Regions from separate parts of the Melaminivora jejuensis genome, predicted to be linked through region 2. Evidence: predicted binding sites of a transcription regulator. Region 2 holds the regulator's gene; the other holds the start of a gene.

Region 1 (4,630 bases), 490 kb from region 2:
CGCGCGCCGAGTTGCCGGCGCTGCTGGCACAGATCAACGCTACCGGCTACGGCCTGACGCAAGGCGTACACACGCGCATCGATGAGACCGTGGCGCGCGTGGCCGCGCAGGCGCAGGCCGGCAACCTGTACGTGAACCGCAACATGGTCGGCGCCGTGGTCGGCGTACAGCCCTTCGGCGGCGAAGGCCTGTCGGGCACCGGGCCGAAGGCGGGCGGGCCGCTGTATCTGCTGCGGCTGCTGGCACACCACCCCCTGGACGCAGCACGCCAGGCCATCGCTGCCACAGCCGCCACAGCCATCGGCACTGCCGGCGGTGCCTTGCCGGCAGTGGACGCCTCGCTGCAGCCGGCCCTGCTGGCGCCGCTGCAGGCGCTGCAGACCTGGGCGCAGGAGCAGGAGCACGAAGGCTGGGCCGCGCCGCTGGCCGGCATCTGCGCCGCCCTGGCCCAGGCCAGCTGCGCCGGCCTGCAGGCCCGCCTGCCCGGCCCGACCGGCGAGAAAAACGACTACCGCATCCTGCCGCGCGAGCGCGTGCTGTGCCTGGCCGAGGGCGACGCGCCCGCCGCCCTGCTGGTGCAGCTGGCCACCGTGCTGGCCGCCGGCAGCCAGGCGCTGTGGCCGGCCAGCGCAGCCGCCCTGCGCGCCCGCCTGCCCCATGCGGTGCAAGAGCGCGTGATCTTGCTGGCCAACTGGCAGCAGGCGGATTTTGCTGCCGTATTGCACGGCGGCAGCGCGGCGGCCCTGCTGAATCTCCAGCGCATATTGACCCAGCGCCCGGGTGCATTGACAGGCCTGGCAGCCCTGAATGCGGATGCATCCCGGCAAAATGCCTGCACGGCCTTGCTGCGCCTGGTGCTGGAGCGCAGCACCAGCATCAACACCACGGCAGCCGGCGGCAATGCCAGCCTGATGGCCCTGGCCTGAGGAGCTCGGCCAGACAGCGCGGCGGATATCGATTCGAATTTTTATCCAAATCGGCCTCAAAACCAATGTAGGCAAGCGCTGATAGCTATCATTTTTCATGAAAAAACCCTGAATCCACCCTGATTTCACAATCCTGGAGACCAGCAAGGCAAGGCGCGGCAATCCTGTCGCGCCTTGCCTTTTTCATTTCCATGAAATCCTTAATGCACTGTTAATACAGGAAAAATATAATATTATTTTTGCCTTTATTTTTGCAATGACATATCTCTTTTGAATACTCATCAAATATCCCATCATTTGACCCGGATCAATACGCAGGATAAATAAAAGAATAATCTGAGAATATCCCGAATGATCGAATAAATAGATGAAGAAGATTGCCCATGCCTGACATCACCTCCTCCCCCGGCCCCCAGCCAGTGGCGCCAGCCGCCTCGGTCTCTGCGCCCACCCCAGCTGCCGCCCAGGTGCAGACCAGCAAGCGCAGTTTTCTTCAGGAGCTCATCGGCTTGGCCAGCGCCTTCGGTGCCGTCGCCGCCACCGGCCCGGCCACTGCCGCCGCCCTGCCCGGCAGCCAGCCGCCGCGCCGCCCCGGCATGGCCGGCAAGCGCTTCGGCATGTTGGTGGACATCCGCAAGTGCATCGGCTGCCAGGCCTGCACGGTGAGCTGCTCGGTGGAAAACCAGCCGCCCATCGGCCAGTTCCGCACCACCGTGCTGCAGTACGAGATCGACAAGCCAGACGGCTCCATGCCCGCCATGGTCAGCCTGCCGCGCCTGTGCAACCACTGCGAGGAGCCGCCCTGCGTGCCGGTCTGCCCGGTGCAGGCCACCTTCCAGCGCGAGGACGGCATCGTGCTGGTGGACAACGAGCGCTGCGTGGGCTGCGGCTACTGCGTGCAGGCCTGCCCCTATGACGCGCGCTTCATCAACCACGAGACGCAGACCGCCGACAAATGCACCTTCTGCGAGCACCGCCTGGAGGTCGGCCTGCTGCCGGCCTGCGTGGAGAGCTGCGTCGGCGGCGCGCGCGTGATCGGCGACCTGAACGACCCGCAAAGCGAGATCAACCGCCGCATGGCCGCGCACGAGGAGGGCGTCAAGGTGCTCAAGCCCGGCATGAAGACCGAGCCGCGCGTGTTCTACATCGGCCTGCCCGATGAATTCGTCGATGGCGTCGATGGCCAGGCCAGCGTGCGCCTGGTGTCCGAGCACTGACCGCCCCGGGAGGACTTTCACATGCAGATCATCGAATTGCTCACCCCGGCCTACGAGGCCGCCTGGCTGCCCTGGGCCGTGCAGTATTTCTTCCTGGCCGGCATCGCCACCGGCGCGGCGCTGCTGGTGGCGGCGTGCGGCCTGGCCCTGGCACGCCCAGCCAGCGCGCCCGATGCGCCGCTGTCGCCCCTGGCACGCCTGACGCCGGTGGCCGTGCTGACGCTGGCCGTGGTGGCCATTGCCGCGCCAGTGTCGCTGCTGGCCGACCTGCACCAGCCGGCGCGCTTTTGGCACTTCTACGCGCACTTCACGCCCTGGTCGTGGATGTCGCTGGGCGCGCTGCTGCTGCCGGCCTTCGTGGCACTGGCGCTGGCCATGTGCGCCAGCTGGTGGCTGGGCCGCCTGCGCTGGATGCGCCTGCTGGCGCCGCTGCTGGTGCTGTCGGCGCTGAGCATCGTGCTCTACACCGGCGCCGAGGTCATGGTGGTGCGCGCCCGTCCGCTGTGGCACACCGCCTGGCTGCCGGTCAACCTGGCGCTGACCGGCTGGCTGGCGGCCATCGGCGTGATGCTCCTGATCGAGCGCTTCCTGCCCGCCGCGCTGCGCCCGCACGATGCAGCGCTGCAGCTGCTGCGCCGCATCGCCCTGGCCCTGGGCGCGCTGCTGGCGCTGGCCACCCTGAGCTGGTTCACCCTGGGCCTGGTGGCGCGCTCGCCCTCGCTGCTGGCGGCGCTGCGGCTGTGGAATGACTTCCCGGTCTGGCGCGCCGGCATGGTGCTCTCGGCGCTGGGCGGCGTGGCCGTGCTGGCCGTGCTGCTGGCCGGGCGCACCCGCATGGCCTGCCCCTGGTACCGCGCCATGCTGGGCCTGCTGCTGGCCGGCAGTGCCTGGGCGTTTCGCTGGGCGCTGTTCATGAGCGTACAGGGCGTGCCCAAATTCGGCGCCGGCCTGTACCTCTACACCATGCCGCTGGGCAGCGACGGACTACTGGGGATGCTGGGCGTATTCGGCCTGTGCATCGCCCTGGTGGCGGCGGCCACCTGGGCGCTGGAGACCTGGCCGGCACTCAAGCCCGCCCGCGCGTAGGAAAAAAAGCCTCGAACCGTTGCCTGACAAGCGTGAGCAGCTATCAAAAAAACAAGCAACCCGCCGCCCACGCCCAACCCGACGACCCCAAGGAACAGACATGACCAACAAGCCTCCCCGCCCCGCCCCCACCCATGAAACCCAAGCGCCCGACGTGCGCCGTCGCCGCCTGCTGCTGCGCGGCGGTGCCGTGGCCGGCGGCCTGACGGCCTTTGCCGCCGGCTATGGCGACGTCGTCGCCAAGGGCGCCAAGGGCCTGATCAGCGGCTCCTCCGGCGTCGGCACGAAAAGCGCCACGCGCGGCAACTCGCTCACGCCCGAGTTCCGCATCGACCCGGCCACCGGCCAGCTGGCCACCCAGCCCGGCCAGGTGGTCAGCCCATCGAGCTGCCTGGGCTGCTGGACGCAGTGCGGCGTGCGCGTGCGCGTGGACACCGAGCGCGGCCAGATCATCCGCATCGCCGGCAACCCCTACCACCCGCTGTCCACGACCAATGCCGTGCCCATGGCCCTGCCGGTGCGCCAGGCCTACGCCATGCTGGGCGGCGACAGCGGCATCGAGGGCCGCGCCACGTCGTGCGCGCGCGGCTCGGCCATGCTGGAGCACCAAAGCGCCCCGCATCGCGTGCTCACACCGCTCAAGCGCGTGGGGCCGCGCGGCTCGGGCCAGTGGCAGAGCATCTCGCTGGAGCAACTGGTCAAGGAAGTGTGCGAAGGCGGCGACCTGTTCGGCGAGGGCCATGTGGATGGCCTGCGCGCCATCCGCGACGTGGACACCCTGATCGACCCGGACAACCCCGAGTACGGCCCCAAGTCCAACCAGCTGGTCATCACCGACGCCTCCAACGAAGGCCGCACGCCGCTGATCCGCCGCTTTGCCGGCCCGTCGTTCGGCACGGTGAACTTCTCCAACCACGGCGCCTACTGCGGCCAGACCTACCGCGTCGGCACGGCGGCGGCGCTGGGCAACATCCCCGGGATGCCGCACGGCAAGCCGGACTGGAAGAACTCGCGCTTCGGCCTGTTTCTGGGCACGGCGCCGGCGCAGGCCGGCAACCCCTTCCAGCGCATGGGCCGGGAGCTGGCCGAGGCGCGCTCGCGCGAGGACAACAGCTACCAGTACGTGGTGGTCTCGCCCGTGCTACCGACCTCATCCAGCCACGCCGCCGGCGACAACAACCGCTGGCTGCCCGTCAAGCCCGCCACCGACCTGGCGCTGGCCATGGCGCTGATCCGCTGGATCATCGACAACGAGCGCTACGACGCCCAATACCTGGCCCAACCCGGCCCGCAGGCCATGGCCGCCGCCGGCGAGGCGTCGTGGAGCAACGCCACGCATTTGCTCATCAACGACCCCCAGCACCCGCGCTTCGGCCAGTTCCTGCGCGGCGCGGACATCGG
Region 2 (4,630 bases):
ACCTGCCGCGTCATTGCCAGCAGCAGCATCCTGGCCGGATTCGGCAAGACTTGACTGCCCACAGGAAAGGGCGTCGCCACCATCGGCAACCTCTCCCGAAGACTGCAACTCTTCCTCGTGGAGGGAGCTTCTGGCCGGCAGGTAATGCAGCGTTACCAAACCCAGCTCACGCAGAAGGTCGATCTGCTCGACCGAGGTGATACGGAAACTGCCAGTCGGGAAGGGATGTTGCAGCCAGCCCAAGGGCAGCTGGATGAACATGCCTATCCGCAGCTCGTCAACCTTGATCGGGATAGAAGAATTCACAGGAGCAGGAAAAGGGTTGGGCCATGCAAGCAAAAAATCGATCGCGCCTGATTATCACCATGCTTGCCACCACGCCAGAGCTTGTGCGCAGGCCAGCGTTGACTATCTGCAGGAAGTCAAGCCATTTCAAACAACACACCAGGGAGCCGGCTGCCCGTGGACGAGGTTCATCCACAGCGCCCAGCCGCCCAGCACGCACAGCACCAGCCCTGCCAGGCGTGCGCCCCATTCCTGGGCATTTCCGGGCAGCCCGGAGCGCAGCCGCAGCCAGACCCACGGGCCAGCCACCAGCCATAGCCCGCTTCCCAGGCCGAACAGCACCATGCACAGCGCACCGGCGAGCAGGCCGCCGCTCAAGGCTGCTGTCATCAAGGCCGTGTACAGCAGGCCGCAGGGCAGCAAGGCCCAGGCCATCCCGGCAAGCAGCAGACCTCCAGGCCGCGCAACCACAGGCTGGGTAACACGCCACAGGCGTCTTCCAGCTGCCTCGATCCAGGCCGGCTGGCGTGCCTGAGCCAACATGGCCAAGCCCCAACCCATGACGGCCACATGGGTCAGTGTCCATAGAGGGCGTAGCGCCATGCTGTGCCCACTCAACCAGGCCAGCCTGTCCATGGCGTAGGCAGCAAGCGCCCCAGCCATGCCGTAGCCGATCAGGCGCCCTACATGAAAGATGACAGTACGGCGCAGCACCACACCTGCCAAGGCTGCCGAACCGTGCGGTTGCCATTGCACTGCCTGCTCGCCGGGAGCCAGCCCGGCCTTTCGCTGCCCGGCTCCGGTCAATGCTCCGCAGGGAGCGGCGCACATCGTCAGGCAATGCGTGCCGCCGGCCAGTCCCATGAAAAATACCGTGGATGCCAACGCCCAGAACATGGATCAGATGATTCGCGAAAACCGGGCGCGGTTCAGATTGGCTTGCAGGTATCTGTCGAACACCATGGCCACGGCACGCACGAAGTACCAGCCCATCGGCGTGACCGTGACACCCTCGTCATTGAGGGTCACCAGGCCCTGCTCGGCCATACCCTGCAGCTGCTGCAGTTCGGAATCGAAGTAGCTGCGGAAATCGATCAGCCAGGATTGCTCCAGCGGCTCGAACAGCAGCTTGCCCTGGCACATCAGCGCCATGATGGCCGCGCGGCGTACCAGATCATCACGGCTGAGCGCCAAGCCCCGGGCGATGGGCAGATGTCCCCGGTTGATGGCATCGTAATATTCATCCAGCGTCTTGACGTTCTGGCTGTAGGTCGCGCCCACCCGGCCAATGGCCGAGACACCCAGAGCAATGAGATCGCAATCGGGCTGTGTGCTGTAGCCCTGGAAATTGCGATGCAGCCGCCCCTGCCGCTTGGCGACAGCCAGCGCATCCTCGGGAAGTGCAAAGTGATCCATACCTATATAGGTATAGCCGACCTCATTGAAGATATCCAGCCCCAGCGCCAGCATGGTCAGCTTAGCCGAAGCCATGGGCAACTCGGCCGTCACGATGCGGCGCTGTGGCTTGAAGCGCTCTGGCAGATGGGCATAGGCATACATGGCGATCCGGTCGGGACGCAACTGCGCCACCTGCCTGAGTGTGCGCTCAAAGGACTCCGGCGTCTGCCGGGGCAGGCCGTAGATCAAGTCCACGTTGATGGATTCGAAGCCCAGGCGACGCGCACTCTCCACCAGCGCGAACACTTTTTCCGCCGGCTGGATGCGATGCACGGCCTTTTGCACTTCGGGATCGAAATCCTGCACCCCGAAGCTCAGGCGGTTAAAGCCCAACTCAGCCAGCAGGGCCAGACGCTGCTCGTCCACGGTGCGCGGATCGACCTCGATGGAGTATTCCCCGCCAGGCACCAGCGTGAAGCTGCGCTTGATCATGGACATTAATTCGCGCAGACCATCGTCGGACAGGAAGGTCGGCGTGCCGCCACCCAGGTGCAACTGGCTAATCTGCTGCCCGACACCGCAATGCGCGGTGTGCAGATCGATCTCGCGACTGAGGTAGCGCAGGTAGACGTCGGCGCGCTCCGGATGGCGTGTGATGATCTTGTTGCACGCGCAGTAGTAGCACAGCGACTCGCAGAACGGAATGTGTACGTACAGGGAGAGCGGCAGAGCCTTGCCTACCGAGCCGACCCGGCGCTGCTGCAGCGCAATGACGTACTCATCCTCGCCGAACGCCTCGACGAACCGGTCAGCCGTCGGATAGGAGGTGTAGCGGGGGCCGGAGACGTCAAAGCGGCGCAGCAGCTCGGGGGTGACAACAGTCATGATGAGAATTCCTTGCGTAATTTGTCACTGTGCCCCAGGGGTACCCTATGGTCTTGATTATGATCAAGCCCACACCATGTCGGAAAAATGACAATCCCGGGCTCCGACACTTATCCTGCCCGGGGTCAATGACGAGGCAGCGCACGTTCGGAGGTAAGCTCACGCCATGAAAAGGGAAAACACGCCGCCCCAGCTCCAGGCCATCAAGGTGGCCTGCTCCAACTGCAACCTGCGTGAACTGTGCATGCCGGTCGGTCTCGAAGAGCACCAGCTCAAGCGCATCGACGATGTGGTTGCCATGCGTCGCAAGGTCAAGCGTGGCGGCACCCTGTTTCGTAACGGAGAGGCGTTCACCTCCCTGTTTGCGATCCGCACGGGATTTTTCAAGACCTGCGTGGCCACGGAGGATGGGCGCGATCAGGTCACCGGTTTTCAGATGGCCGGCGAGATCATCGGTCTGGACGGAATCGTCAACGATCATCACACCTGCGATGCCGTGGCACTGGAGGATGCGGAAGTTTGCGTCATGCCCTTTGACCGCATCGAAGAGCTGTCGCGCGAGGTGACGGCACTGCAGACGCATGTCCACAAGATCATGAGCCGTGAAATCGTGCGCGAGCATGGCGTCATGCTGCTGCTGGGCAGCATGAGGGCCGACGAGCGCTTGGCAGCCTTCCTGCTGAACCTGGTGCAGCGTCTGCACGCACGCGGTTTCTCCCAATCCGAATTGATCCTGCGCATGACCCGCGAGGAAATCGGCAGCTACCTCGGGCTGAAGCTGGAAACCGTCAGCCGCACCTTCTCGAAATTCGTCGAGGATGGCATCGTCGAGGTCAAGCAGCGCCATGTCCGCATCGTGGACACGGCAGCACTCAGGCGCATCGTGAACAGTCAACAGGCCTGTCACTGACACGACCCTGCAAGCGCTCCTCAACCCGGGCTTGAAAACGAAAAAGGCAATGTGCTGCGGCACATTGCCTTTTTCCTTGCGCCCGCGATCTGCCTCTGGCCTGCACGACGGGCAAGCCGAAGGCCGCAGATCAGCAGATCAGCAGATCAGTTCATAGGCGTCTTCTTGCCATCCGGATAGTGGTAGAGAGTGATGGCCGGGTTCTTCATCTCTCCATTGGATTCAAAGGCGATATTGGCCGTCACGCCCTTGTAGTTCGACTTGAGCAGTTCGGGGATATAGACCTTGGGATCCCAGGAGCCGGCACGCTTCATGGCATCAGCCAAAAGCATGGTGGCGTCATAGGTATAAGGGCTGTAGATCTGGTATTGATTGGGATATTTGGCGTCGTATTTGGCTTTCCACGCCATGCCGCCAGGCATCTTGGCCAGAGAAGCCCCCCCTCGGCACACACCATATTGCTCAGGGTCTTGGCGCCAGCCGTCAATTTGGCGATCTCGGTCGTACACAGTCCATCACCGCCAAAGAATTTGACATTGCTCATGCCCAACTGCTCCATCTGACGCAGCATGGGGCCAGCCTGCGGATCCATGCCACCGTAGAAGATGGCATCGGGATTCTTGGACTTGATGGCTGTCAGGATGGCCATGAAGTCGGTGGCCTTGTCGGTGGTGAACTGCTCATCCACGACCTTGATGCCCTTTTCTGCAGCCACCTTCTTGAACACGCTGGCCAGGCCCTGGCCATAGGCCGTGCGGTCATCGACGACGGCCACTGTCTTGAGCTTGAGCGTCTCGGAAGCATAGGCCGCCAGACCCGCGCCCAATGCGTTGTCATTGGCAATGATGCGGAACGTGGTCTTGTAGCCCGGCTTGGACAAGTTGGGGTTGGTGGCAGCGCCAGTAACGTGCGGGATGCCGCAGTCGTTGTAGACCTTGGCTGCAGGGATGGTCGTGCCCGAGTTCAAGTGGCCCACAACACCGGCTGCCTTGGCGTCGCACAGCTTTTGCGCGGCAGCAGTACCTTGCTTGGGATCGGCTGCGTCGTCTTCGGCCAGCAGTTCGAACTTCACCTTCTTGCCGCCAATGGTGAAGCCTTGGGCATTGAGTTCCTCCACGGCCATGCGGGCGCCGTTTTCGTTGTCCTTGCCGT

The links. Region 2 encodes FNR, which switches genes on or off when oxygen is low (the NO sensors DNR and NnrR bind a similar motif). Its sites were predicted from a motif close to TTGATNNNNATCAA; they were not measured.
Region 1: the regulator FNR is predicted to act here: its motif matches at 1,224-1,237, upstream of dsrO (sulfate reduction electron transfer complex DsrMKJOP subunit DsrO).

Annotation. Positions count from the first base shown of each region.
Region 1 is NZ_JACWIJ010000002.1:809,911-814,540, reverse strand. Features, by position in the region: gene putA (trifunctional transcriptional regulator/proline dehydrogenase/L-glutamate gamma-semialdehyde dehydrogenase) at 1-926, shown strand, start outside; gene dsrO (sulfate reduction electron transfer complex DsrMKJOP subunit DsrO) at 1,310-2,143, shown strand; gene nrfD (NrfD/PsrC family molybdoenzyme membrane anchor subunit) at 2,165-3,229, shown strand; gene IDM45_RS04040 (tetrathionate reductase subunit A) at 3,330-4,630, shown strand, end outside.
Region 2 is NZ_JACWIJ010000002.1:1,295,138-1,299,767, forward strand. Features, by position in the region: gene IDM45_RS06240 (HD-GYP domain-containing protein) at 1-306, opposite strand, end outside; gene IDM45_RS06245 (sulfite exporter TauE/SafE family protein) at 433-1,182, opposite strand; gene hemN (oxygen-independent coproporphyrinogen III oxidase) at 1,186-2,568, opposite strand; gene fnr (fumarate/nitrate reduction transcriptional regulator Fnr) at 2,735-3,478, shown strand; partial or broken gene IDM45_RS06260 (branched-chain amino acid ABC transporter substrate-binding protein) at 3,625-4,630, opposite strand, start outside.